One region of the Bartonella saheliensis genome, then DNA from elsewhere that is predicted to be linked to it. Evidence: predicted binding sites of a transcription regulator. Region 1 holds the regulator's gene; the other holds the start of a gene.
What was found. The regulator HrcA, encoded in region 1, represses chaperone genes, less so after heat shock. The targets are predictions, from matches to a motif close to GTTAGCACTCNCNNNNNGNGAGTGCTAAC.
Positions count from the first base shown of each region.

Region 2: a site for HrcA is predicted at 8,984-9,012, ahead of groES (co-chaperone GroES). Genes of this name have one in related genera too.

Region 1 covers NZ_LR607201.1:67,320-78,406, reverse strand. Annotated here, with positions in the region: gene FS875_RS04000 (sensor histidine kinase) at 1-953, shown strand, start outside; gene FS875_RS03995 (HPr kinase/phosphatase C-terminal domain-containing protein) at 989-1,444, shown strand; gene FS875_RS03990 (PTS sugar transporter subunit IIA) at 1,580-1,978, shown strand; gene FS875_RS03985 (HPr family phosphocarrier protein) at 1,996-2,292, shown strand; gene thpR (RNA 2',3'-cyclic phosphodiesterase) at 2,909-3,448, shown strand; gene grpE (nucleotide exchange factor GrpE) at 3,553-4,212, opposite strand; gene hrcA (heat-inducible transcriptional repressor HrcA) at 4,337-5,407, opposite strand; gene rdgB (RdgB/HAM1 family non-canonical purine NTP pyrophosphatase) at 5,888-6,535, shown strand; gene hemW (radical SAM family heme chaperone HemW) at 6,532-7,731, shown strand; gene dapE (succinyl-diaminopimelate desuccinylase) at 8,166-9,338, opposite strand; gene FS875_RS03950 (M48 family metallopeptidase) at 9,568-10,308, opposite strand; gene FS875_RS03945 (alpha/beta hydrolase) at 10,342-11,087, opposite strand, start outside.
Region 2 covers NZ_LR607211.1:1,116-12,202, reverse strand. Annotated here, with positions in the region: gene FS875_RS06105 (YopJ/AvrA family T3SS effector serine/threonine acetyltransferase) at 1,187-2,143, shown strand; gene FS875_RS06100 (hypothetical protein) at 2,768-2,962, opposite strand; gene FS875_RS06095 (lysozyme) at 3,085-3,747, shown strand; gene FS875_RS06090 (hypothetical protein) at 3,744-3,980, shown strand; gene FS875_RS10555 (hypothetical protein) at 3,904-4,116, shown strand; gene FS875_RS06080 (hypothetical protein) at 4,109-4,309, shown strand; gene FS875_RS10180 (hypothetical protein) at 4,723-4,869, opposite strand; gene FS875_RS10175 (hypothetical protein) at 5,675-5,848, opposite strand; gene FS875_RS10820 (hypothetical protein) at 6,101-6,226, opposite strand; gene FS875_RS06075 (hypothetical protein) at 6,354-6,605, shown strand; gene groL (chaperonin GroEL) at 6,930-8,573, opposite strand; gene groES (co-chaperone GroES) at 8,636-8,932, opposite strand; gene fumC (class II fumarate hydratase) at 9,166-10,554, shown strand; partial or broken gene FS875_RS06055 (lyase family protein) at 10,720-11,087, shown strand, end outside.

The DNA.
Region 1 (11,087 bases):
AAAGACTGGTTATATTTAAAGTCTTTGTCGTTGTAGGCAGTGTACTCTTGGTTCTTTCTCTCTTTTTAGCCCATACGATTGCCCATCCATTAAGCAAATTATCTGCCTCTGCTAACCGAGTGCGGAATGGCAATAATCAGCGTGTAGAAATTCCTGATTTTTCAATGCGTGAAGATGAAATTGGTCATCTCTCAACCTCTATTCGTGACATGACCAATGCTCTTTATATGCGTATTGAAGCCATTGAACGCTTTGCGGCTGATGTAAGCCACGAATTAAAAAATCCCCTCACTTCTCTCCGTAGTGCTGTTGAAACCCTCCCTCTAGCTAAAAATGAAGAAGCACAAGAAAAGTTACTTGAAATTATTCAACATGATGTGCGTCGTCTTGATCGGCTGATTACAGATATTTCTGATGCCTCTAGGCTCGATGCAGAGCTGGCACGAGAAACCGCAGAGATTGTTGATATGACACCGCTTTTGGAAAGTCTTGTTCATGCCGTTCAGGAAGTATATCGCAATGCCCAAACCATCGATGTAAGCCTGAATATTACCCCACGTCCTTATGGAAAACCTTATCTTGTGTTGGGACATGAGCTCCGTTTAGGGCAAGTGATTTCCAATCTTCTTGAAAATGCACGTTCCTTTATTCCCCGTAATCGAGGGAAAATTTGCATTACTATGAAAAGTCATGCTTCAACTCTTATTTTAACCATTGAAGATAATGGCCCCGGTATTCGTTCAGAGAATATTGAACGCATTTTTGAACGTTTCTATACTGATCGACCAAATGAAGATGCTTTTGGACAAAACTCTGGACTCGGTCTTTCTATTAGTCGGCAAATCATCGAAGCCCATAATGGAACAATTACAGCCGAAAATATTATTGATCCAGCACTTGGAAAATGTAAAATTGGTGCACGTTTTATTATTATGCTTCCCCTCGTTAAATAAATCTTTTACCCAAAATATAAGGACATGAAAATAAAATGTGTGAAATACTCCACGCAAATTGCCTTCAACTGGGAGGAAGGGGGCTGTTGATTATAGGTCCATCGGGATCAGGAAAATCAACCATCACCCTTGCTTTGCTCGACCGCGCTGAGTGGTCAAAACGTGAAGCAAAACTTATCAGTGATGATTATACAATGCTGCGTGTGAAAAATGGAAAACTTCACGGATACACACCTGACGACTTACAGGGCGGTATCGAGATTCGTGGTGCTGGTCTCTACATAATAGAATTTCAAAAGCAAACAACTATCGATTGTATTATTTTTCTTGGCCCTGAATACGAACGTTTTTCCACAAATAAAACTTTTCAATTTGAAGATTTGCACATTCCTCTTTTAAAACTTCCCTCTCTTCACGAGGCCGATTGCACAGCTATTTGTCAAGCTATTGAAGCATTTTTGTTCAGAAAAATATGGCATAAACCCGTCTAATTTTTTTCCAACGATAAAAAAATCACACTTTTTGCCTTTTTTTTGCAAATTTTTCTTGGCAGCAAGACAAAGCCTTGTAAAATATCCTTCCCACCAATATGGTTGGATCTTATTAGTTAACAGGAGTTTGCGTAAATGATTGGACTCGTGCTTGTAACGCACGGTGAGCTGGCTGTCGAATTTTTACATGCCGTGGAACATGTTGTTGGAACACAAGAAAAGTTCGCAACAATATGTATTTATCCCGATGACGATATAGATCAGCGCCGAGGTGATATTATAGCCGCAGTAACCGATACAAATACAGATCATGGCGTCATCATATTAACAGATGTGTTCGGTGGGACGCCATCAAATATAGCTATTCCTGCTATTGAAAAAGGACGCGTTGAAATGATTGCGGGGGTTAATTTGCCCATGCTTATTAAATTGATTTCTATTCGCAAATGCCCTGATATCTCATTATCAGATGCGTTAAGAATAGCACAAGAAGCAGGGCGTAAATATATTAATGTACCAAGTATGATTTTATAGCGGATAATTAAACACTAATGCTTTCCAAAGACCCTCTCCCCTCTAAACTTAGTCGTCATTTTAATATCTGTAATAAACGTGGGTTGCACGCAAGAGCTTCTGCAAAATTTGTACAAACTGTTGACAATTTTAATGCCACTGTTGAAGTTGAAAAAGATGGAAAAATCGTTGGTGGAACATCAATTATGGGACTCATGATGCTAGCGGCTTCATCCGGTTGCAACCTCACTATTCGTGTTTGGGGACCAGAAGCAACAGATGCTCTTAATGCTCTTGAAAAGCTCATCAATAACAACTTTGGAGAGGAAAACTAGCCCTTTCTCACAATAAACAAGAATGACGATCCTTAGAGAATAAGAATTTTCTATCATTATCTTGAATTGTGATTTCTTCTCTCATTTTTATGCCGAGATTCATATCCACTGTAAATTATAAATATGACAGCTTATTCTAATTGTATTATGCAGATTTTTTTGTTTGCTGTCCTAACATTATTTGGCCCATTTAATAGTTATTGTATATTGTGGTTGTTATCATACCATCTTTACAGAAAAGAGAATTTTGACTTAGACTAAATATATTTGCTTTTAAGCAAAAGAAAATATCAAGATAATTTCACAAATCAGAAATTGATCAACTTTCTTTATTTTCTGCTAGCTTTGTAGCCTTTATAATACACAAGCAATTCCCGATTTCAGATCATTATGATGCATATTACGAAAATGCAGTTTTTATTTTGATCAATATCATTTTCTTACAACAAATAACCTTTGTACATTTATAATTATGGTAAGCATTTTTTAGACATTATTTTTCTATACTATTGCCTTATCTTCTGTGACATTTTTCACTTTCAATTTATCTGTTATTGCACTTTTTATCTGTTATTGCACTTGGGATAGTATCTTTTCATTATAAGGAGATAACATTATGGATCGTTTATTTAGTGCCCTTCAGATTCTTGAACAAACAACACAGCAACTTGTATCGTTGCAAAATGGCTTACCAAATGCGCAGTGGATTAATCCGCAGAATTTTCATATCACTTTATCTTTTTTCGGTGAAGTTGAAAGTGATACAGAAGACGCACTTAGGCATGCCTTTGACATAATAAAGCTCCCTCCTTTTATGCTACAAATGAAGGGTTTTGACGTTTTTGGTTCAGAAAACGCTCCACATTCTCTTGTTGTCCGCATTGAACCTTGTGAAGCTCTCAATCTTTTACACGAAAAGATGCAATGTATTCGTAGCCACTTGAGACTAGAGCCTGATAAAAAAGAATTTACACCGCATATTACTATTGCGCGACTGCTCGATATTAAGCCTGAAGACCTTCCTCCTTATCTGTCCTCTCGGAGTGATTTTTCATTTCCTCCCTTTGATGTTGATCATTTTGTTTTATTTTCATCGCCATCTCCCTCAAGCGATGCTCCATATATTGTAAAAGGAAGTTGGCCACTTCAAAGATAAAAGGGTGTTTGTAACACCCTTTAAAACTCTTTGAGAAAAGACCTCATATAGGCGAAATTACAGGGAATGCTGCATTTTACACTGGAAACTTGTACTGATATGTTTTAAGCCGAATCAGTTTCAACAGAAGCTTCTTTTGTTCCTCCTTTGGCCACACCCACTATCGCTGGACGTAAAACCCTTTCTCCAATAATATAACCAGCCTGAACCACTTGTTGAACAGTGTTATCGGGAACATCGGCATTAGGAATTTCAAACATCGCTTGATGAAAATGAGGATCAAATTTTTGTCCCTCTGGATGAATTTTCTGCACCCCATGACGTTCTAATGCTGCCATCATGGCACGTTCAGTCATTTCAACACCTTCTGCTAATGATTTCAAACCAGAATCACTCTCTCGTGAACCTTCTGGAATCGCTTCCAAAGCGCGATTGAGATTGTCAGAAACAGATAACATATCTCGTGCAAAATTAGCAATGGAATAAGCCTTCGCATCTGCTACATCACGCGCAGTACGGCGTCGAAGATTTTCCATATCCGCAGCAAGACGTAAAAGCTGATCTTTCAACTCTTTGTTTTCATCCTGTAAAGACGCTAAAGGATCAACCTCATTACTTTCTTCTTCAACGCCTCCGTGTGCTTCTGTTTTATGCGTTTTTAAAAATTCATCCGCTGCTTGTTTAAGTGCATTACGATCAGCTGGATTTTTTAAATCACGATTTTCAAATGAAGCATCAGTAAACTTGTTTTTTTCATCAGACATAAAAATTCTATTCCTTCATACGATTTGTTATTCTCGATATCGAAATTTTACAGACAAAAATCAAGGGGTATTAATGTATATTAATACAATGAGCTTCTATAGTACAAATACTTAACCACATCGTTTAACGCAATAACTGTGACACAAGTTGGGCTGTATAATCAACCATGGGCACAATCCTTGCATAATTAAGCCGTGTAGGACCAATAACACCTAAAGCACCAATGACTCTTTGTTGTGAATCACGATACGGTGCTACGACTAAAGAAGAACCAGAAAGTGAAAATAATTTATTTTCTGAACCAATAAAAATTCGAACTCCTGACCCTTCATCCGTTAAATCGAGAAGCTGAGCCATACTTTCACGTGTTTCAAGATCATCAAACAAATGGCGTAACCGTTCTAAATCTTCTTCTGCTTTCACATCTTCAAGCAAATTACTCCGTCCACGAACAATGAGGTGTATTTTATGATCAGCACCTTCCCCCCCCCAAAGAGCTAATCCCGTTTCAACAAGATGATGTGATAAATCATCAAGTGCAGCCCGTGTTTCTGCACATAAGCAAGCTATTTCCCCTTTAGCTTCACTCAATGTGCGCCCTTGAATATGGGCATTAAGAAAATTTGTTGCTTCTGTCAATTGTGCATGGGTAACCCCTTCTGGCAAATGAACAATACGATTTTCAACCTCACCTTGTTGAGTCACTAAAACAGCAAGAGCATGCTCTCTATCAAGGCGCACAAACTCAATATGTTTTAATGTTCCTTCTTGTTTTGTTGCGAGAACAAGCCCTGCTCCACGGGAGAGATCTGAAAGAACTCGGCTTGCTTGAACAAGAAAATGCTCAACCGATTGTGCATGACCCGCTTCTTTGACTTGCATTTCAATATTTTCTCGCTCTTCGTTTGGCAAATCACCCGCTTCCATAAATGCATCAACAAAAAAGCGTAAACCCGATTGGGTTGGCATTCGCCCTGCCGAAACATGCGGTGCATAAATCAAACCGAGATGTTCAAGATCACTCATTACATTGCGAATCGTCGCAGGTGATAAGGTCTGTTGCAAAAGTCGCGAAAGATTGCGTGACCCTACCGGTTCACCATCATTAAGATAGGCTTCAACAATATGGCGGAAAATATCACGCGAACGCTCATCAAGATATTTTAGCTCATTATCAATAGGCTTGTGCTTCATCACAATTATTTCACTACTTAAAAAAACACTCTTCTCTTATATAAGTTTTGCCAATGTTTGGTCAAATAATCTAAAGTAGTATCAAAATATATTATCCTATTGAGCCATAAAACACCATCTTTTAGAGTGATGGTATAAGCATAATAAATTATGCATGAGGTGTTTTTTATTAGAGTGGGTGATTGGATATTTAAGACAGTAATTCGTCTCTTTAGGAGCTTACGAAGAGGAGCTTGTTTATTTATAAACCACTGGGAGTAGAAAATTAGATTTTTATCATGAAAAGACTTTCATTAAAAAATCGTCTCTCATGTCTTTTTAATCGTTGTCTTCACAAAATACGAAAAATTTTATTTGAATAAAATATCATAAAACGTGTAAAATAACTCTGTTATGTAAAATCAAGCAGAATGATACATAAGCATTTAAGCTGGTTCCTAGCACAAAAATAGTTTCCCTTTCATTTTTGGAGAAATCTATATGAGAAGTATAGCGGATAAAAGACTTGTCATTGCGACACATAACACCGGCAAATTACATGAAATTACCACTTTGGTTGAACCTTTCGGTTTAATAATACAATCAGCAAAAGAGCTTGGCTTGCCAGAACCAAAAGAAACAGGAACAACATTTGAAGAAAATGCTTACATTAAAGCTTTTGCAGCAGCAAAAAAAACAGGACTTCCTGCTCTCTCTGATGATTCAGGCTTAGAAGTCGATGCATTGGATGGTGCACCAGGCGTTTATACAGCTGATTGGGCGATTCAAGATGACGGTACACGTGATTTTCCAAAAGCGATGCAAAAAATAGAAGATGAACTTCAAAAAGTCGGAGCGCGAGAAAAAAGCCAACGAAAATGCCGTTTTATATCTGTCATTTGTATCGCTTGGCCAGATACTCATGCAGATTATTTCCGCGGATACGTTGAAGGAACATTCATTTGGCCTCCACGAGGAGATAAAGGCTTTGGCTTTGATCCTATTTTTTTACCAGATGGATATGAAAATACCTTTGGAGAAATGTCAACAGAGCAAAAACACAGCTGGAAATACAATGACATTCAACCTCTTTCACATCGCGCACGGGCTTTTAAACTTTTGGCAGAAAACCTTCTGGCATTCTCATGAATGAACCTTTTGGCATTTATATTCATTGGCCTTTTTGTGCTGCTAAGTGTCCCTATTGTGACTTTAATTCACATGTTCGTGTTCATGGTGTTGATCAGCCGCGTTTTGTCACCGCCTTTGAGCGCGAAATAGAAACGCAATATCATAAAATAGGTCCACGCCATATTACGAGTATTTTTATTGGTGGGGGTACCCCCTCTCTTATGGAGCCGCAAACTGTTGATGCCCTCTTGCAAGCACTTGCAAAAAAGTGGATACTTGATGATAAAGTTGAAATTACATTAGAAGCTAATCCATCCAGTGTGGAAGCAGAACGTTTTCGCGGATATCGCGCTGCAGGTGTTAATCGCTTATCTCTAGGAATACAAGCACTCAATGATAAAGCATTGCGCAAACTTGGCCGACTCCATAATGTAGAACAAGCTCTTTATGCCATTGATTTAGCACGGCAAATTTTTCCACGCTTATCCTTTGATCTTATTTATGCTCGCCCCGAACAAACCCTTGAACAATGGAAATCTGAACTTGTACAAGCCATTGATTTGGCAGCAGACCATCTTTCTCTGTATCAATTGACAATCGAAGAAGGAACCGCCTTTAAACGACTTCATGATGCAGGAAGGCTCATCCTTCCCCCATCAGAGCTTGCAGCAGATCTGTATCATCTTACCCAAGAAATAACAGCTTTATATGGACTTCCCGCCTATGAAATCTCAAACCATGCCATGCCTGGTGCTGAATCAGCACACAACCTTCTTTATTGGCGTTATCACCAATATGCAGGCTTTGGTCCAGGAGCGCACGGTCGTTTTATTGAAAACATATCAAATCATTCTTCCACCTTTTCAAAAACATCTTTATCACACCTTGAAAACCATGAACGTTATGTCACTATCAATGAAAAGAATCCCGAACAATGGCTTGAATTAGTCGAAAAAACAGGGCATGGCTGTATTGAAACAGAACGATTAACTCTTCAGCAACAGGCAAATGAAATGCTCCTTATGGGGTTACGCCTTTGTGAAGGCTTGGAACTTACACGTTATGAAACTTTAAGCCCAAAACGCATCCCAATGGAAAAACTGATTGATTTACAACAACAAGAATTGGTCGAAATGGTGAATAACCAACGCTTAAAAGCAACAACCAAAGGACGTATTGTTCTTGATTACATCATCAGCCAACTTGCAAACTAAAGTTTTTATAGCGACATATTGCTTTTAATGATCATAATGATTTTTCATAGCAAAAATGAAACTCAAGTATCGTAAGATCTTTTCATTTCAAAACTATTTATAATACATTAATGATAACCCTTCACTTACCTCTTAAAGGCAAGGGAATTTTTGGATAAAAATGACTTTTATAAACACTTTCAAATGCTAAAAATTATCGTCATATTTTGAGCTAGAAAGTATATGATGGTCTGATTTTCTTTTTTTAGAAGCGATAAAGGTGATGATTCACAAAACTAACGGCTTTACGAGCAAAAATTCCAGCCTTAAAACTGCACACCACGTATTCTAAAACAGCTTGATATATTAACACCTCAAATGACAATGCTGTATGGGAACAAAAGGGTTCTATGCAAAATAAGATAAAGATATCATTGAACCGAACAATTATTTCTTTAGACAAAAAAATCAACAATAAAACGCTCATAAATAACTGTGAGCGTTTCCACTGCATCAAGGGCAACACATTCATCTACCATATGCATCGTTTTCCCTGGTAAACCAAATTCAATCACGGGGCAATAATCCTTAATAAATCGCGCATCTGAAGTTCCCCCAGACGTAGAGCATTCAGGCACACTCCCTGTTACACTTTTAATAGCATTGGATAAAATTTGAATAAGTTTATCATTTTTGGTCAAAAAAACATCCCCTAAACTCGGAATCCATTCAAGCTGATAAGAAGGATATTGACCACTATTATTTTTTGATTGCACCAAAGCAAGACGCTTTTCAATTTCCCCCATCAAGGTTTCTTTTGTCCAAAGATCATTGTAGCGTATATTAAAACGAATCGTTGTCTGCGCTGGAATAATATTGACTGCCAAATTACCGGTATCGATGGTTGTTAGTTCTAAATTACTGGGTTGAAAATTCTCTGTCCCTTGATCTAAAGCCGTTTGTGTTAATGCTTGAATAAGCTTACTTGCCAAAGGCAAAGGATTGGCAGCCCGTTCTGGAAAAGCAACATGACCTTGGCGACCTTTCACGGTAATGACCCCAGAAATTGATCCGCGGCGACCAATTTTAATAACATCACCAACAGCTTTTACGCTTGTTGGTTCCCCCACAAGAGCAGCAGTCCATTTTTCGCCTTTTTTTTCTGCCCATTGAAGAAGTTTTACCGTACCATTAACAGCAGGCCCCTCTTCATCCCCAGTAATCAAAAGGCTTATTGTTCCTTTAATGGATTGTTTCTCAAGAACGCGCGCGAGAGCCGCAATAAAACAAGCGATACCACCTTTCATATCAACAGCACCCCGCCCATATAATTTCCCCTGATCTATAACAGCTTCAAAAGGTGGATAAGTCCAATCTTCTAATGCACCTGGCGGTACAACATCTGTATGACCTGCAAACATAAGATGGGGGCCTTCGCTTCCCATTTTTGCATAAAGATTTTCAACATTATCTGTATTTTTATCTGTAAAAATAGGGCGCTCAACATGAAATCCTATTTTTCTCAAAAATTGTTCCAACGTTGATAAAGCCCCTGCTTCATGAGGTGTAACAGAAGGACAACGAATCAGTTCCTGTAATAGCTGAAGTGGATCTGTAAGAACCGACATAAAAACCCCTTCCCATTTGTTATAAGTCATCGGAACTTAAGGGTATTACGCTGAATAGCAAAAAAGATAAAGTAAAAACATTGAAGACACTCAGCAAACCAAGCAGGGGAGGACAATCGTGCTGAGAGCTTCAATGGCTTCCTCATCATGCATGACGAAGCACACACACAACGAAACACTCAACAAAAAGTTCCGTTAAATATTGCTCTCATTTGCACGTTTTTTACGCCTATAATTTATATGAATCAAAATTAATAGCGTGTAGTCTATGAGCATTTTCTTTCAACCAAGCACGATACGTTTTACTATCAGGACAAAGTTTCTCACAAAGAGCCCAAAATCTTGGTCCGTGATTCATTTCAACAAGATGAGCAACTTCATGAGCAACAACATACTCAACAACTTCTTTTGGAGCCATAATAAGGCGCCAAGAAAAAGAAAGGCGCTTATCGATGGAACAAGATCCCCAACGACTTCTCGTGTCTTTATAGCAAATGGATTTGACTTTCCGCTCTACCTGATGAGCATAATGTGCCACCAAAGGTGTTATAATAAGTGCTGCTTGTTTTTTTAAAACATCAGCAATGCGTCTTGGAAGATATTCTAATTGACCATAAACAATAATTTTAGGCCCTTGCTCTGCATCTGTTGTAACAATTTTTGTTATTCCACGTCCTTGCTCATGCTTTATGGTATGAGAAACACCCAAGAAAGGAATTGTTGCTCCCTCTTTGAGATAGGTATTTTCATGAGAAATTTGTATACGCGTAAGGCGCGTCTCAATCCAAGACCGATGTTTTTCAATAAAACTTTCAATCGCATAGAGATTTATCGCTGGTGGTGTTGTTACACAAATCTCCTGGTTTCTGGCATCAATACGTAAGGTAAAACGGCGTGCATATTTATTTTCCCGCACACGTACAGGAATAACGTGATCAGAAAAAATAAAATGCTTTTCAGAAATGCTCATATATTTATCTTCATCATCAATAAATAGTCCCCCTTATTTTGCATTAATCTGATTAATCAAAGATTTCAAAGCTGTTTCTAGACAATCTAAATCCTGTGGACGAGAAAAACGGTGATCCGCATCACGCACAAGTGTTAATGTTACGTCATGAAGAGGTAAATGATCAAGTAAAGTCAATGTATGCTGATAGGGTATCTTGTCGTCTTCCATCCCTTGTAAAATATGAACTGGACAGCCAACATCAATACATCCTTTCATGACACAATTTTCGCGTCCATCTTCAATCAATTTTTTTGTAAAGGGCATCGGCTCCTCATCACCAACAGCAGGGCGTTCAATATAGCCTTTTTCTTCCAAAATTTTCCATTCTTCAGGGCCTAATTCTGGTTCCACCAAAGTTTGTGTAAAATCAGGCGCTGGAGCAATTAATATCATACCAGCAAGCTTCTTATTTTTCTGTGCTAACATCATAGAAAGCCTTAAAGCAATCCATCCCCCCATAGAGGAAGCAATCAAAATTTGCGGCCCCTCACAATAAGTTTCAAAAGTTGCTAAACTTTCGCTCACCCAACGTGAAATCGTTCCCTGAAAAAAATCTCCTTCAGATTCCCCATGACCAGAGTAATCAAAACGTAAACAAGACAAATCATGCTTTTGAGCGAACTGATCAATCAACATCGCCTTACTTCCCAACATATCGGATTGATAGCCATGAAGCCAAACCAAACCTGGAGATTGACGCCCTTTGCGATGACGCACTGCAAGAGCAGTGTCTTCAA
Region 2 (11,087 bases), on a different contig from region 1:
GTTAAAAATTTACTGCTTAAGAATAGCTTTCATTTTTTTTAGTTGCCTTTGTTTTGTCGCACCCAAGCCAGTCTTTTGAAATATACTCAGTTTTTTTTAAGCTATTCAGAGAAACCTGGCTTCATGCTCCCTTCTCATAAAGCGCCCGCAACAAAGCACCCTATAAAGCACCCACTCCCCCATAAAACCACTGATGCAAGAGATCACAAAAATGACGCGCAACATACAAACAGTAATAAGCTGAACACAGCGATCTCTATCGATTCACAGTACATTTTGAGCCGCCCCACACTGTAAAGCTTTACATCTTAAAGGCATGAGGCTTATAAACCCACATTGCTTTGTAAAGAAATGATGCCTTTCAAGCCAAGAAAAACACTTGAGATCCTCAAACCTTTCTCCTTAAAATTTTTCCATGTTATTCACTCAAAACTTTAAAGCACAATCAATAAGCCTAAAAAGAGCCCCCACACCTTACAAAAACACATCACAAGCGATCTTTAAGAAACATACACTTCTCAAAGGAGAGTGTTTTACAAGCATAACAAACCAGTCCCTCTCTTCAGACACCCCTCTGTTATAAAAAAACACCTCTCTCATATATCTTTCCCCCACTGTTGCCCCCCTGTTAATGGTCTGAGACAACCTGAACACTTGAGACCCACAAAAGTGCGCTTATCCCTTCCATCCGATTTGCGGGCTTAAAGCACAACAAACCAGCCTAAAAAGAGTCCTCACCTTTAAAAAAACACATCACAAGCGATCTTTAAGAAACATCCCCCCTCAAAGGACAGTGTTTTACAAGCATAGCAAAATAATTTGATCATAAAGGACGAAAATGATCTTTTTCGCGGAAAAAAATCCCCAGGGCTTTCACAGGGAACATTTGTTGAAAAAAGGCTGTCCTCTCTTCATGGAAATGGACCCGATACTAAAAAGAACTTAAGATATAAAAAACGTTGCAAACACCTGCAAATTTCTACCACCTTTTACAGATTTTACAGCTGTAAAAAACACGCAGATTTTTTTAAAACGAAGAAAGATTCTGGTTTTAAAAGTAAAAAATCGCAAAGATAACTTTTTTCTTAATCTTCAAGAGACAAGTGCTTTTTTTTCACAACATCATTTGGTCAAAATGTAAGAAAATAATATTGCCGATCAATGATCAAGAGATAAAATTAATCGTATGAAACCACAAGATTCACCTCCTCCTCGTTCATCCCCAACACCAGAAGGGGCAAGCGCACAAGAAAGCGCACATGCACGAGAAGATCAGAGCACCAATGAATCCTTAGAAAGCCTTATTGCCCGTTTACAAAAAAACGCCCTAGAAGAAGAAAATGCTCCCCCTAGCTCTGAAGAATTAAAGGCGATTATTGCCGGTTTAGAAGATGATCTCATCACGGGTCATTGGATTTTGGCTAATTATGAAGATACCGATATTAGACTGATGCCATCTCTCGTAGAAAAAGCCAACAGAAAATATCCAGGGATGAATCTCAAATTAGCTCTTACCGCTGAAAAACTGACCCATGCACTCAAAGAAACAATCGAAAGCGGCGCAAAATCTTGCCAATTTATCGTAAATTTGGGGAGCAGAATCCATTTTGCGGCAATGGATTATAAAGTTATTGATGACAAAATATCTTTGATCATGTTTGAACCGACAACGTTCAATAATATTAGTGCTTATAAACTAGGGATAAAAATCAATCAAACCCTTGCAAGTTTTCCACTGCCTTCTTATTCTTTTGCCATGGCAGAAATGGATATTCAGCGAAGCTCGTCTGAATGTGGGATTTTTAGTTTGAACCTTGCCAAAAAACTTCATCTTGAATCTGATAAATTAACAAGAATGCACCAAGATAATATTAAGGGCGTATTATGTGAACAAAAAACACCTCTACCTCCTGAAAAGTTAGATTCTTATCTTCCCTCTCGTTTATATAAACATGCGCAAGGGCGAAGACGTCTTGAACAATATCTAAAAGCCAATCCAGAAGCCGCGCATGAAAAAGTCAACAAAAAAGGGGAAACGCTAACCGAAAGGTTTGAAAAAAACTTAAACGAAAAAGAGGGAAAAACCGTCTCTGTTTCTCCTCACAAAAAAAGAATTACGGAATACAAAGCTTTGATGATGTAATTTAAGTCTTTTTCCCTATTTCCTCTTCATCAAGCACAAAGCGCTACTTCTTTATAGCTAAAATTCCTCTCAAGTTTAAGAAGAGCTGGCAAATGAGCTTTTCCATTCGTAAAGCAAAAAGAGCAAACAACTTGTCTGTTAAGAGCAAAAGGCTGTTGTCTTATCAAATATTCTCTCAAAACCAGCTCTTCTTAAAACCGTATCAAAATTCCAAAGCTCTTGTTTGCAATAATCCTTGATGTAGATAGACAGAACGCTGAACGAGTAAAATAGTTGAATGCTTTCTTCTTCAATCAAAGCCTATACTCATGCTTATTTTTCTGAGCTTATCACTTTATCTCAAGCACTTTTATGCCATCAGATCAAACAACCGCAAGTAAAATACGCTTATCGTACCTCAATCAACACCCCCCTCTTTTCCCCCACAAAACATCTTACTCTTTTGCACCACTATCCTTTTCTCAAAAGAGAAAAATATAACACGCCACATCCCTTTATACAGAAAGTTTGCATCCCTTAAAACCCGCATCACTACCCACACCAGCCCCTCCCCCAACACCACAATGAACATGCCTCGTATTATCTCATACCAGCCTTACCGCACGAGCAATATCTTCTAGCGTTCTATACAAACTCCCTCTCACTCAAACTCTTGCGAACAACCATACCCGTGCATCTCCCCCACCCCCCACCAACAAGACACCCTTTTTTAAAAAACAGCACACAGAGAAAATCAAAACCAATCCTCACCATCAGCCAAAATCCCCCCAACCATCCCCCCTTGGAATGTCCACTGGAAATATCCACTAGAAATGTCATGACCAACCTTTTGATTTCATCAGAATTTTACGTCTGTTCTATTTTTGAAGCGTGAAAAAATTCATTTTTAATCTATCGACCAGCCTCACAATCATGTGAGGCTTTATTTTATGGAGAAGCAAATGAGAAAAATATCGTCAGAAGGGCTTGCACTCATTAAGCAATGGGAAGGATTGCGTTTAGAAGCCTATAAAGATAGCGTTGAGGTTTGGACAATCGGCTATGGTCATACCAGTACGGCTGGCAAACCGTTTGTTCACAAAGGCATGATCATCACAGAAAAAGAAGCCGAAGAAGTTCTTTTACAAGATTTAAGACAATTTGAGAATGCCATTGAAAAAAATGTAACGGTTTCCTTAACAGATGAACAATTCGCCGCGCTCGTATCGTTTTGCTATAATGTAGGAATAGTGGCTTTTTGCAAGTCGACCTTGCTAAAAAAGCTCAATAACAGTGAATATGAAGCCGTTCCTTCTGAATTACAAAAATGGACGAAATCGGGTGGAAAACGCCTTCACGGTCTTGTACATCGTCGCGCAGCAGAAGCGGGGTTATGGGCAAAAGGCGCTTATGTTTCTTCCAATTATCAAACGGTTGAAACAAAAGAAGCTTTGAGTTTTCTCAAAGCAGAAGCACTTCCCCCCATTATTGGTTCTTTTTCTGGGCTTGGAGGCTTATTAGCAGGCAATGGTCCCATTCAATGGGCGTTGGCAACCATCATGGTTTTAGCCGCCTGTTTTGGCATTTTCTTTGTAGCCAAACGCTTTCAGGAGCAACGCTTATGATGGAATGGATGAAAAAAAATTTGATGATCACAGGAGCGGCTCTGACCGCTTTTTTTATCGCTTTAGCAAAAGCTTTTAGGCTTGGAAAGGAGATTGAACAGCAAAAGCAAACAGAAAAAATACTAAAGTCATCAACAACACGACTAGAGGTAGAAAATGAAATTAATCAAAAAAGTGATGCTGATGTGCGCGCTGCTCTTAACCACTGGCTGCGCGATAAAAACAATCAATGAGCCTTCATCCTGTGTTGGCTGGATGCCCATTTATTTAGACCAAAAAGATCTTACAAACATCAGTTCAAATCTCGCCAGAGAGATTTTAAAGCATAACAAACAAGGGGAAGGCTTGTGTGGGTGGAAACATGGCTAGAAAACAGACAGAGCTTACAGAAAAGGAAAAAGAAATTCTTCAAGAAATCATCATGACGTATAAAAGTGTAAAAATAATGTCACGCTATACGAAGTGGGTTATATTCATCATTATCTTATTAGCGCTTGATTTTTCCCGGATCATGGATGCCTTGGCAAGTATTTTTACACAAAAATCGAATATTCAGCTCTAAAATAAATCATGAAACATGAGACGTGTTCAATCTTTTAAAAGACATCTGTTATTTTGAAAATATGGGAAGATATTATGCATGATTTTTCACGTCTCATGAAAAGTTTTACACGCTTTACAAACACGATTATGCAATGAATTTTCAGGCATTCAGGCATGATAGCGACATTAATTCTATCAATATGAAAAGAGATTTTAAAAAAAACATGGGAAAGAAATTTAAACTAACAAAAGAAAATAATCAGGGAAAACAAACATGCCAACGGGGATCTTTTAAACAACATATTGATATACAGAAAATTTTATCTTCATTATCCATACCATTGCGAAGCATTTAAAATCATTCAAAGATTTTTTTAATAAACGCGTCCGTGAGCAACAGAAATCGTATTATGCTAAAGAATACTCCTCTCCTTATTTATGAAGCATAGAAACATAAAGGTCATCGCCTATAAGTTCCATACACTTCGCGGGAGTATTATACAACACACCAACCCCTTGTACCACAACACCACCCCTCGTACCACGCACCAACCCTCGCACCACAGCATCACCCCCCACACCACAGCACCACCCTATACCACTCAGTCACTCTATCGCGAAATGGGCTTGAAAGTGTAATGTCTCATCTTTTCTGCTGTTTTCTGTAAATTTGTAAAATCGTAAAAACGTTTAACTGTAAAGGTAAAGGATGTATGCTTTTCTCCGCACCACAGCATCAGCCCCCACACCACAGCGCCAGCCCCTTGCACATCACATACCAACCCTCGCACCACAACATCACCCCCTACACTACGGCACTAACCCACATACCCCCATACCATTCAGTAACTCCACTGCGAAATGGGCTTGAAAGCGCAATATCTCATCTTTTCTGCTATTTTCTGTAAATTTGCAAAATCGTAAAAACGTGGAAATGTAAAGGCAAAGGATGTATGCTTTTCTCCGCACCACACACCAACCCTCGCACCACAGCATCAGCCCCCACACCACAGCGCCAGCCCCTTGCACATCACATACCAACCCTCGCACCACAACATCACCCCCTACACTACGGCACTAACCCACATACCCCCATACCACTCAGTAACACCATCACGAAATAATCTTGAAAGCGCAATATCTCATCTTCTCTGCTGTTTTCTGTAAATTTGCAAAATCGTAAAAACGTGGAAATGTAAAGGATGTGCACTTTATCAAGAGCATGAGGGATTAGAGATAATTGGATGAAGAGTGGGACGAATAGAAGTATAGAAGAAAATGGAGAGAGTGGAAAAGCACAGGGGGAAAAGGTTGAATTGGTACCACCCTCCACACCACAGCACCAGCCCCTTGCACATCACGCACCAACCCTTGCACCACGGCATCAGCCCCCACACCACAGCACCAAACCCCGCACCACAGCACCACCTCCTACACTATACGGCACCACCTCCACACCACGGTACCAACTCCTTGCACCACAACACCACCCACGCACACCACACACCAACCCTCGTACCACGGCATCAGCCCCACCACCACTCAGTAATACCATCACGAAATAATCTTGAAAGCGCAATATCTCATCTTCTCTGCTATTTTCTGTAAATTTGCAAAATCGTAAAAACGTGGAAATGTAAAGGATGTGCACTTTATCAAGAGCATGAGGGATTAGAGATAATTGGATGAAGAGTGGAACGAATAGAAGTATAGAAGAAAATGGAGAGAGTGGAAAAGCACAGGGGGAAAAGGTTGAATTGGTACCACCCTCCACACCACAGCACCAACCTCTGTACCACGCACCAAACCCTTACACCACGGCATCAGCCCCCACACCACAACACCACCCCCTTGCACCACAACACCACCCACGCACACCACACACCAACCCTCGTACCACGGCATCAGCCCCACCACCACTCAGTAACACCATCACGAAATAATCTTGAAAGCGCAATATCTCATCTTCTCTGCTATTTTCTGTAAATTTGCAAAATCGTAAAAACGTGGAAACGTAAAGGATGTGCACTTTATCAAGAGCATGAGGGATTAGAGATAATTGGATGAAGAGTGGAACGAATAGAAGTATAGAAGAAAATGGAGAGAGTGGAAAAGCACAGGGGGAAAAGGTTGAATTGGTACCACCCTCCACACCACAGCACCAGCCCCTTGCACATCACGCACCAACCCTCGTACCACGCACCACCCCCTCCGCACCACAGCACCAAACCCCACAGCTCCCACACCACTCAGTAACTCCATTGCGAAATGGGCTTGAAAGCGCAATATCTCATCTTTTCTACTATTTTCTGTAAATTTGCAAAATCGTAAAAACGTTGAAATGTAAAAAACAATAAGAATGTGTGCTTTGTAAAAGAAATAAGAGAAAAATGATGGGGATGGGAAGACAAGAAAAAAGCATAAAATGAAAGAGATGAAAGATGCCATGCTGCTCGTGAAACCATCAGAGCCCCGGTATATTGGGAACCATAAAGATAGCCATGAAAGATAAGAAATGAGAGCAAAGCTTCTTTTCGATGTAAAGAAAACCCCTTTCAAGAGCGTGAAAAGTAAAAGAAATAGACAAAAAAAACGGGTCTTTTCGACCCGTTTCTTTATTCTTTTTAGGGGAAAAAAGCTTAGAAATCCATTCCGCCCATTCCACCCATTCCGCCAGCTGGCATTGGAGGCATTGGAGCCTCTTTCTTTGGCATTTCAGCAACCATTGCTTCTGTTGTAATCAGAAGGCTTGCAATGGAAGCTGCATTCTGAAGAGCAGAACGGACCACCTTCACAGGGTCAACAATTCCCAAAGCAATCAAATCACCAAATTCACCCGTTGCGGTGTTGTAACCAAATGTGTCAGTATTATTTTCTAATACTTTGCCAACAATGATAGCTGCTTCTTCACCGGCATTGGTTGCAATTTGACGTGCAGGTGCTTGAAGAGCACGACGAACAATATTGATACCCGCTTCTTGGTCAGGATTGCTTCCCTTAACGCTCAACGCACTTGCTGCACGCAACAATGCGGTACCACCACCAGCAACAATACCTTCTTCCACAGCGGCGCGTGTTGCATTCAAGGCATCATCCACACGGTCTTTCTTTTCTTTCACTTCAACTTCTGTTGCCCCACCCACACGGATAACAGCAACACCACCAGCGAGCTTAGCCAATCTTTCTTGCAATTTCTCACGGTCATAGTCAGAAGTTGTTTCTTCAATTTGCGCTTTAATCTGATTAACGCGTGCAGTAATTTCAGCCTTTTGTCCAGCACCATCAATAATGGTGGTGTTTTCTTTAGAAATATTCACTTTCTTAGCACGACCAAGCATATCCAAAGTGACATTTTCAAGCTTAATGCCCACATCTTCAGAAATCACCTGACCCGATGTCAAGATAGCGATATCTTCAAGCATTGCTTTACGGCGATCACCAAATCCAGGTGCTTTTACAGCAGCAATTTTCAAACCACCGCGCAACTTGTTCACCACGAGCGTTGCCAAAGCTTCGCCTTCCACATCTTCAGCGATGATAAGAAGAGGTTTGCCAGACTGCACAACCGCTTCCAAAACTGGGAGCAAGGATTGCAAATTAGACAATTTCTTTTCGTGAATAAGGATGTAAGGATCATCAAGATCCGCCACCATTTTTTCAGCATTGGTCACAAAGTAAGGGGAAAGATAGCCACGATCAAACTGCATTCCTTCCACAACTTCCAATTCGGTTTCAGCCGTTTTAGCTTCTTCCACGGTAATGACGCCTTCATTGCCAACTTTTTCCATGGCATTTGCAATCATTTTCCCAATTTCTTCAGCACCATTGGCAGAAATGGTTCCAACTTGTGCAATTTCTGCTGAAGTTTGGATTTTTTTGGCTTTTTTGAAAAGATTAGCCACCACTTCATCCACAGCAGCATCAATCCCGCGTTTAAGATCCATAGGGTTCATGCCCGCAGCAACGGCTTTAACGCCTTCTTGCACAATCGCCTGTCCCAAAACAGTTGCCGTTGTTGTTCCATCCCCAGCAATATCATTGGTTTTAGAAGCAACCTCGCGCAACATTTGCGCACCCATATTTTCGAACTTGTCTTCTAGTTCGATTTCCTTTGCAACGGACACACCGTCCTTTGTGATACGCGGTGCACCAAATGATTTATCAATCACCACATTGCGCCCTTTAGGGCCGAGTGTCACCTTAACCGCATTAGCAAGGATATCGACACCGCGCAACAAACGCTCACGCGCTTCACGGCCAAATTTGACTTCTTTAGCAGCCATTTAATTTCTCCTTGGAGTTTTTTTTAAATAGTACATAATGAAAAATTGAGCGTTTTTTTTAATTAGCCCATAATTCCCATAATGTCAGATTCTTTCATGATTAAGAGGTCTTCCCCATTAATCTTGACTTCAGTTCCAGACCATTTTCCAAACAAAATACGGTCCCCTGTTTTGACCTCTAAAGGCACGCGCTTTCCGTTATCATCCAGAGCGCCATTGCCAACGGCGATCACTTCGCCTTCTTGTGGTTTTTCTTTTGCTGTATCAGGAATGATAATCCCACCAGCGGTTTTATTTTCAGATTCAACCCGACGAACAACGACACGGTCGTGAAGTGGGCGGAATTGTATATTAGCCATGTTTTAAATCCTTAAAACTGAACATAATTGCATTAATCTTAGAAGGTTCTTGCTAGCACTCTCTAGGTGTGAGTGCTAACACTATCCAAGATATAAAATCGGCCTTTCTCAATGTCAAGGATAGCCATAAAATAATTTCTCTATAAATAAAGCTTCCACGTCTTGCTTCTTCTATCCATTTCGCGTTATCTAACTTTTTTAAGAACCCGCGAACAAATAAAGGATCTTATATCATGGTTGAAACACGTCAGGAAACGGATAGCTTTGGAACGATTTCGGTGCGCCAAGATCGTTATTGGGGAGCACAAACTGAACGTTCTCTGCATAATTTTAATATTGGCAGTGAAAAGCAGCCTCTTACCATCATTTATGCCCTAAGCCTTGTGAAAAAAGCTGCTGCTCTTGTCAATATGGACAAAGGCAAACTTTCTCCCAAGATCGGCAAAGCGATTGTCGCAGCGGCGGATGAAGTTCTCTCTGGTGCTTTTGATGACCATTTTCCCCTTTCTGTTTGGCAAACAGGCTCAGGGACACAAAGCAATATGAATGTCAATGAAGTGATCGCCAACCATGCCAGCATGCTTTTGGGGGGCAAACTGGGAAGCAAAAAGCCCGTTCATCCCAATGATCATGTCAATATGAGTCAATCCTCCAACGATTCCTTTCCCACGGCACTTCACATTGCCACCACGCTGCAAACACGCCAACATCTTTTTCCTATTCTTGAAGCACTCATTACCACTTTCAAGAAAAAAGAAGAAGAGTTTGCCGACATCATCAAAATTGGACGCACTCATACACAAGATGCCACCCCCTTAACGCTTGCACAGGAATTTTCAGGTTATCGGGTTGCGCTCGAAGCCAATCTTCATCGGATTGAAACAGCCCTTGCTGATGTTCAAATGCTTGCTCAAGGCGGAACAGCTGTGGGAACAGGGCTCAACGCCCCAAAAGGCTTTGACGTTGCCTTTGCTCAACACATCAGCACTCTCACAGGAATACCCTTTAAGACAGCACACAATAAATTTGAAGCGCTTGCTCATCATGGTGCTCTTGCGCATTTCCATGGCAGCTTGAATGCCTTAGCCGCTGATCTCTTTAAAATTGCCAATGACATTCGGTTTTTAGGTTCTGGTCCCCGTTCTGGCTTAGGCGAACTCAACTTGCCTGAAAATGAACCCGGCTCCTCTATTATGCCCGGCAAGGTTAACCCCACCCAGTGTGAAGCCATGACCATGGTTGCAGCGCAAGTTTTTGGCAATCATACAACTGTCACCTTTGCCGCCAGTCAGGGACATTTTGAACTCAACGTCTATAAACCTGTTATTGGCTATAATGTTTTACAATCAATAACGCTTCTTGGGGATTGCATGCGCTCTTTTGATATGCATTGCATTCAAGGATTACGCGCCAATCGCGTTCATATTCACGCCCTTATGGAGCGCTCACTGATGTTGGTCACAGCTCTTGCCCCAGAAATTGGCTATGAAAAAGCCGCTGAAATTGCCAAAGCAGCGCATAAAAATGATACAACTTTGCGCACTGAAGCCCTCAAAGCAGGTGTTTCTGGAGAAGATTATGACCGGCTGGTTGATCCCAAAAAGATGATCGCTCCTCAATAAAGAAGAGGAAAACATCTTCAACCTTATCCCTCAAAGCCATCGGGGTGCCCGCGCCCCGATGATAGTTGCCCACAGTATTTCTTTTAAACTCTCATCTTCATTTTAGCTCTGATGAAAAGGAACGCTTGCCCCAGAAATTGGCGATGAAAAAGCCACTAGAATGCAAATGCCTTAGCCGCTGATCTCTTTAAAATTGCCAATGACATTCGGTTTTTAGGATCTCATCCCCGTTCTGGCTTAGGCGAACTTAACTTGCCTGAAAATGAACCCGGCTCCTCTATTATGCCCGGCAAGGTTAACCCCACCCAGTGTGAAGCCATGACCATGATTGCAGCGCAAGTTTTTGGCAATCATACAACTGTCACCTTTGCCGCCAGTCAGGGACATTTTGAACTCAACGTCTATAAACCTGTTATTGGCTATAATGTTTTACAATCAATAACGCTTCTTGGGGATTGCATGCGCTCTTTTGATATGCATTGCATTCAAGGATTACGCGCCAATCGCGTTCATATTCACGCCCTTATGGAGCG